One region of the Neoaquamicrobium sediminum genome, then DNA from elsewhere that is predicted to be linked to it. Evidence: riboswitches for the same ligand, from Rfam matches in the RefSeq annotation. Region 1 holds a riboswitch; the other holds the start of a gene.

Region 1 (3,767 bases):
TCGTTCTCATCGCGCTCCTGTTCCTTGCGGCGAAACTCATCGCCCGCCGCCTCGAAGCCTCACTCGAGGAGCGCGCCCGGCAGATACGCGGCCAGCCGGCGATGCTGCGCGTTCTGGTGGCGCTGCTGCGGCGGGTCGACTGGATCCTGTTCGTCGCGTTCCAGGCCACCGCGCTCGTCGTGCTGAATCGCGTCACTTGGCCGAGCAACACCGTGCTGGTGTCGATTTCGCTGTCGCTTGCGCTTGCCTGGCTAGTCGTTACCGTCGCATCACGCGTCATTCGCAACAGGTTCGCAGCGCGGCTGGTGCAGTGGCTGGCCTGGATCTATGCCTGCCTGACCATTCTCGACCTTGACGACGACGCATCCCTGGCGCTGGAGAGCATTGCACTGCCGCTGGGCACAACGCGGCTGACCGTTCTTCTGCTGCTCAAGTCGACGTTGCTGCTGATCGCCGCGATCTGGCTGGCCGTGATGATCGGCAACATGATCGACGACCGGGTGAAGGCTGCAAGCGACCTGACGCCCTCGCTGCGGGTACTCATCGGCAAGATCGTCAAGTTCGCGCTGATCGTGCTTGCCGGCACCGCCGCGCTGTCGGCGGTCGGCGTCGATTTGACGGCACTGACGGTTTTTTCGGGCGCGGTCGGCGTCGGCGTCGGCTTCGGATTGCAGAAGGTCGTGTCCAACTTCGTTTCTGGCATCATCATCCTGCTCGACAAGTCGATCAAGCCCGGCGACACGATATCGCTGGGCGACACCTTCGGCTGGATTCGCGATCTGCGCGCACGTTTTGTCTCCATCGTCACGCGCGACGGCAGGGAATACCTGATACCCAACGAGGATTTCATCACACAGCAGGTGATCAACTGGTCGTTCTCGGACGAGCTGGTGCGGCTCGACGTGAAGTTCGGCGTTTCCTACGACGCCAACCCGCATCAGGTTTCCGAACTGGCGATCAAGGCCGCAATGACCGTGTCGCGCGTCGAGGCCAGCCGGACGCCGGTCTGCTGGCTGACCCAGTTCGGCGATTCCTCGCTCGACTTCGTTCTGCGCTTCTGGATCAAGGACCCGCAGCAGGGATTGACGAACGTGCGCGGCAAGGTGCTGCTGGCGCTGTGGGATGCCTTTCAGGAGGCCGGCATCGCGATCCCCTACCCGCACCGCGAGATCGTCTTCAAGACGCCGATCCCCGAAAGCAAGCCGCGATCGCAGCGGCGCAGGAAGCCGGCCGGCTGAAGCAACGGCCGGCTGCGTGATCAGGCCACCACCGCCTCCGAACTGCCGCCGAGCTCCGCCAGGTCGTACGGCGTCGTCTGATAGACTTGGTTGATCCAGTTGCCGAAGAGCAGATGCGCATGCGAGCGCCAGCGGTTGAGCGGTGGTCGCGCCGGATCGTTGCCCGGGTAATATTCGTGAGGCACCTCGATCGGCGAGCCGGCCGCGACATCGCGGTCGTACTCCTCCTTCAGCGAGGTAGAGTCGTATTCGATGTGGTTGAACATGTAGAGCCGATTTCCGGTCTTCTCGGCAAGCATGCAAGGGCCGGTGGCATCCGACTCCATCAACAGCTCCAGCCCGGTATTGGCCGCGATGTCGGCGCTGCGAACCTCCGTCCAGCGCGAGACGGGAATGGCGAAGTCGTCAGAGAAGCCTGTGAGGAAGGGCGATGCCGGAGCATGGTTTCGGTGGCGGTAGACGCCGAACGCCTTCTTCTCCAGCGTGTATTTGGGCACGCGGTGGAAATGCCACGCGGCAGCCATGGCGCCCCAGCAGATGAAGAAGGAAGAGTGCACGTTGGTCGTCGTCCAGTCGAGGATTTTGGTCAATTCGTCCCAATAGGTGACGTCCTCGAACGGCAGCAGCTCGATCGGCGCCCCAGTGACGATGAAACCATCGAACTTGCGCGACCGGACCTCCTCCCATGTCTGGTAGAAGGTGATGAGATGCTCTTCGGACGTGTTCTTGGCCTTGTGATTGCCGATGCGCACCAGCGTCAGCTCCACCTGCAGCGGCGTCGCGCCTATCAGCCGGGCAATCTGCGTCTCCGTGCGGATCTTGTTGGGCATCAGGTTGAGCAGCCCGATCTGCAGCGGCCGGATGTCCTGCCGCAGCGCCGAGCGCTCGTCCATGACGGACACGCCCTCGCGCACCAGTACGTCGCGGGCGGGAAGCTGGTCGGGGATCTTGATCGGCACTGCAAACACTCCAAAAACAAAAAACCGGCGGCGAATTCGCGGCCGGTCCCAACGGACATGTTGCAAACGGCCCTTTAGCAACTTGTTTAACGTGGCTGCAAGCCGACCGGCCAAATCACCACGGGTCTGATCTTGCTTTTAGGCCTGCCCGCCCTTTGCGTCAACGGCAAAGCTTGCTAGAGGCAGGCGGCCCTTCAAGCTGGAATACGCCCATGACCACCGAGCTTCGCCCGCAACCGCGCCCCGGCGTGATGGAGATCGATGCCTACGTGCCCGGCAAGAGCCATGCGCCGGCCGGTGTTGCGAAGGTTCACAAGCTGTCGGCCAACGAGAACCCGCTCGGGCCATCGCCGAAGGCGGTAGAGGCCGTGCGCGCGATCGCAGACCGGCTGGAACTCTATCCCGATGGTTCGTCGACGCGCCTGCGCGAGACGATTGCCAGCGTGCATGGGCTGAACGCGGCCAATGTAATGGCCTTCAACGGCTCGGACGAGGCCATCGCCCTGATGGCACGCACCTATCTGCGCGACGGCGACGAGGCGATCTACAGCGAGCACGGCTTCCTCGCCTATCCGATCTACATCCGCGCGGCCGGCGCCACCCCGGTCGTGGCCAGGGAAACCGACGAACGCGCCGACGTCGACGCAATCCTTGCCGCCGTGACGCCGAAGACGAAAGCGGTGTTCCTCGCCAATCCCAACAACCCAACCGGCACCTATCTGCCCTTCGGCGAGATACGCCGGCTGCATGCAGCGCTGCCCAGGGACGTGCTGCTCATCATCGACGCCGCCTACGCCGAATTCGTGCGCCGCAACGACTACGAAGCGGGCGTCGAGCTCGTCGCCGGTTCCGCCAACGTCGTCATGACCCGCACCTTCTCCAAGGTCTATGGCCTGGGCGGCGCGCGTATCGGCTGGATCTATGCGCCGCAACATGTCGTCGACGTGCTGGAGCGGGTGCGCGATCCGTTCAATGTCAGCGCCATGGCGATCGAGGCGGGTGTCGCTGCCATGCTCGACCGCGCGCATGTGGAGCGCTCCGCGGGCCACAACGAGGAGTGGCGCAACTGGACGAGCGAGGAACTGCGCAAGCTTGGGCTGAGGGTCACGCCCAGCGTCGGCAACTTCATCCTCATCCATTTCCCGGACGACGCACGATACTCGGCCGCCGCTGCCGACGAGTATCTGAGCGCGCGCGGCTATCTGCTGCGCCGTGTCGCCGCTTACGGCTTTCCCAACGCGCTGCGCATGACAATCGGCACCGAGGAAGCCAATCGCGGCGTTGTCGCCGCCCTGTCCGAATTCCTGAAAGACTGAACGATGCCTAATCCCATGTTCGACCGGATCGCGCTGATCGGCATCGGCCTCATCGGCTCGTCGCTGGCGCGGAAGATCCGCCAGGAAAACCTCGCTGGCGAGATCGTCATTTCGACCCGGAGCCAAGAAACGCTGGCGCGCGCCGCCGAGCTCGGCCTCGGGGACCGATACCTGTCCGATCCCGCCGAAGCGGTCGTGGAAGCCGACCTCGTCATTGTTTCGGTGCCTGTCGGCTCTTCCGGCGCGGTGGCGGA
Region 2 (3,767 bases), on a different contig from region 1:
CGCATCCTGCGCGTGCTGCGCCTCGTCAGTGTCGTGCCGTCGCTTCGCAGGGTGGTCGGGGGATTGATCGCGGCGCTGCCAGGCATGGGCTCGATCGTTCTCCTGCTCGGGCTCGTCTTCTACGTCTTCTCGGTGATGGCGACGAAGCTTTTTGCCGCAACTTTTCCCGAATGGTTCGGCTCCATCGGCGAGTCCGCCTATTCCCTGTTCCAGATCATGACGCTGGAAAGCTGGTCCATGGGCATCGTGCGGCCCGTGATGGACGTGCACCCTTATGCCTGGGTCTTCTTCATCCCGTTCATCGTGCTGACCTCGTTTGCCGTGCTCAACCTGTTCATCGGTATCATCGTCTCGGCGATGCAGGAGGAGCACGAAAGCACGGCTTCGGAGGAGCGCTCAGCCATGCAGCACGAGCAGGAGACTATCCTGGCCGAAATACGCGCCCTTCGCGAGGAAGTGCGGTCGCTGAAATCGTAGGTCCGGTCAGTCGGCGCGGAAGTGCTTGGAGAGCTTCAGGCCCTGGGCCTGGTAGTTCGACTTCAGGTCGACGCCATAGAGCTTGTCGGGGCGCGACAGCATGTGCTCGTAGACCAGCCGGCCGACGATCTGCCCGTGCTCGAGGATGAAGGGGACTTCGTGGCTGCGAACCTCCAGCACCGCGCGGCTGCCGGTGCCACCCGCCGCCGAATGGCCGAAGCCGGGATCGAAGAACCCCGCATAGTGAACGCGGAACTCGCCCACCAGTGGATCGAACGGCGTCATCTCGGCCGCATGATCCGGCGGCACGTGGACCGCCTCGCGTGACACGAGGATATAGAACTCGTCCGGATCGAGGATCAGCTCGTTGCGCCCTCGCGCAAACAGCGGCTCCCAGAAATCATGAAGGTCCTGAGCGGCGCGCTTGTCGACGTCGACAACCGCTGTGTGATGCTTGCCGCGATAGCCGATGAGCCCGTCTGCATCGCCGCGCAGGTCGATCGACAGGGCGATACCGCCGCCGGAAATGTTTGGCTCTTCCGCCGCCACGAGCGTCTGGCGGACATGCAGCCCCTGCAGCTCGGCTTCCGACAGACGCGCCAGGCCCTTGCGGAAGCGTATCTGCGACAGGCGCGATCCGGCGCGGACCACGATCGGGAATGTGCGCGGGCTCACCTCGATGAAAAGCGGGCCGTTATAGCCAGCCGGTATCTTGTCGAATTCCTGGCCGTGATCGGCCATGACGCGGGTGAAGATATCGAGCCGGCCGGTTGAGCTTTTCGGGTTTGCGGAAGCGGAAACGTCCGTCGGCAGCGCAAGGCTCTCCTGCAGCGGCACGATGTAGACGCAGCCGGTTTCCAGCACCGCGCCGGACGTCAGGTCGATCTCGTGCAGCTTGAGCCGCTCAAGCTTTTCGGCCACGGGGCTCGCCGGCCCCGGCAGGAAGCTCGCGCGCACGCGATAGGCCTTGGCGCCCAGCCGCAGGTCGAGGCTCGCAGGCTGAATCTGGTCGGCATCGAGCGGCCCGGCCGATAACAGCGCGCGGGCGTCGAACAGCGCCGCGATGTCGCGATCCGGTAGAATGCCTGTGCTGCGCAATGCCGCGTCCCCGTTCCAGTGCGGCGAGGTTTAATGAGCCAGCCGATTGACGCAAGTCCGCCATGGGCGTAAAGGGCGTTTATCCCGTGGTGATTTGCCGGTCGGCTTGCAGCCACGTTAAACAAGTCGCTAAAAGGGACCGAGAGGAAACCGGCATGCGACTTCGCGGCCGGTTTTTTTGTGTCTGGGGTTTGACGATGACGACTGAAACGAAGCGCAACTGGAAGCCGGCGACCGCGCTGGTGCATGGCGGAACCACGAGATCCGCGTTCGGCGAAACGTCCGAGGCGCTCTATCTGACCCAGGGCTTCGTCTATGACAGTGCCGAGGCAGCCGAGGCGCGTTTCAAGGGCGAGGAGCCAGGCTTCATCTATTCGCGCTATGCAAACCCCACCGTCGACATGTTCGAGAAGCGCATGTGCGAACTGGAAGGAGCGGAGGACGCCCGCGCGACGGCATCCGGCATGGCTGCCGTGTCGGCAGCACTCCTGTGCAGCGTCAAGGCTGGCGACCACGTGGTCGCAGCGCGCGCCCTTTTCGGCTCCTGCCGCTGGGTTGTCGAGAAGCTTATGCCGCAATACGGCGTCGAGACGACGCTCGTCGATGGCCGCAACCTCGCCGAATGGGAACAGGCTATCCGGCCCAATACCAAGCTGTTCTTCCTCGAAAGCCCGACCAACCCGACGCTGGAAGTGGTTGACATTGCCGCCGTCGCGAAGCTCGCCAACCAGGCCGGCGCACGGCTGGTCGTCGACAATGTGTTTGCCACGCCGCTGCAGCAGAAGCCGCTGGAACTCGGCGCGCACGTCGTCGTCTATTCGGCCACCAAGCACATTGACGGCCAGGGCCGCTGCCTCGGCGGCATCATCCTTTCCGACAAGAAGTGGATCGACGAGAACCTGCACGACTATTTCCGTCACACCGGGCCGTCGCTGTCGCCTTTCAACGCCTGGACGCTGCTCAAGGGACTCGAGACGCTGCCGCTGCGGGTCAAGCAGCAGACCGAGACGGCGGCACGCATCGCCGGCCACCTTGCCTGTCATCCGGCGATCGAGCGGGTGATCTATCCCGGGCGCAACGACCACCCACAAGCCGACATCATCGCGCGGCAGATGACGGGTGGATCGACGCTGGTGTGCTTCGACGTCAAGGGCGGCAAGCAGCAGGCGTTTTCGTTCCTCAACGCTCTGGACATCGTGAAGATCTCCAACAACCTCGGTGACGCCAAGAGTTTGGTCACGCATCCCGCCACGACCACCCACAAGAACCTTGCCGAAGACGCCCGGCTCGATCTGGGCATTCTCGGCGGCACTGTGCGGCTGTCAGTGGGACTCGAAGACGCCGACGACCTGATCGAGGATATCGACAGGGCACTGGGCAAGGCGGCTTGAGGGCTGTTCGACGTCACATTTCCGCCATCGGGCCTTGACGGTGTAGAGACCAGCATCAGAATCGGGTGCAGAGTCGAGCCATCGCCATGTACCGCAGCACGACACGAGATATCGAGGTGGAGGTCGAGCCCTTCTACCTCCCCGACCGCTCCGATCCCGACGACAGCCGCTACGTCTGGGGCTACCGGGTGACGATCGCCAATAATTCCGACGTATTCGTCCAGCTTCTGGCACGCTACTGGCGGATCACGGACGGCATTGGCCGGGTTGAGGAGGTTCGTGGACCGGGCGTTGTGGGCGAGCAGCCGGAGCTCAATCCCGGCGACAGCTTTCAGTATACGTCCGGCTGTCCGCTACGCACCCCTTCCGGCATCATGGTCGGTGCCTATACCGTGCGCAGCAGCGACGGAGAGTTCTTCGACGTGGAAATACCCGCCTTCTCGCTGGACCTGCCCGACCGCACCCAATCGGTGAACTGAACGATGGCGGAAGTCTGCGTCAACCGGGTCAGGAGGTCTCGTCGCCTTCGGGAAACAGATCCCGGTCCATGAGCGCGCGACCAAACCGATAGAGGATATCGGCGGCGAGTTCTTTCCGCTCTTCCAGAAGCCGGTTGTAAGCCTTGCCAGCGGTGAAGTTCATGCGGCGGTGCGCGGAAGGATCGAGTTCGTGAATCGCCTGCGCCAGGCAAATGGCGATCTCGCACACGGCTTGTGCCGTCTCCTCGCGCATCTCGGCGCGTGTAACCATGGTATTCGCCATGCAATCGGCCCGTCGGTCCTGTCCTGAAACGCCGAATCC

The links. Region 1 has a riboswitch for S-adenosylmethionine ahead of metA (homoserine O-acetyltransferase MetA). Riboswitches for the same ligand answer to the same signal wherever they lie in the genome.
Region 2: it holds a riboswitch for S-adenosylmethionine, as region 1 does, so the genes downstream of both, V1479_RS06255 (O-succinylhomoserine sulfhydrylase) here and metA (homoserine O-acetyltransferase MetA) in region 1, are expected to answer to the same signal.

What each region holds. Positions count from the first base shown of each region.
Region 1 is NZ_JAZHFV010000005.1:140,744-144,510, reverse strand. It holds gene V1479_RS15875 (mechanosensitive ion channel family protein) at 1-1,238, shown strand, start outside; gene metA (homoserine O-acetyltransferase MetA) at 1,259-2,197, opposite strand; SAM riboswitch at 2,252-2,329, opposite strand; gene hisC (histidinol-phosphate transaminase) at 2,410-3,513, shown strand; gene V1479_RS15860 (prephenate/arogenate dehydrogenase family protein) at 3,517-3,767, shown strand, end outside.
Region 2 is NZ_JAZHFV010000002.1:205,408-209,174, reverse strand. It holds gene V1479_RS06265 (ion transporter) at 1-477, shown strand, start outside; gene V1479_RS06260 (2'-deoxycytidine 5'-triphosphate deaminase) at 484-1,575, opposite strand; SAM riboswitch at 1,652-1,729, shown strand; gene V1479_RS06255 (O-succinylhomoserine sulfhydrylase) at 1,773-2,966, shown strand; gene apaG (Co2+/Mg2+ efflux facilitator ApaG/CorD) at 3,053-3,445, shown strand; gene V1479_RS06245 (hypothetical protein) at 3,474-3,698, opposite strand.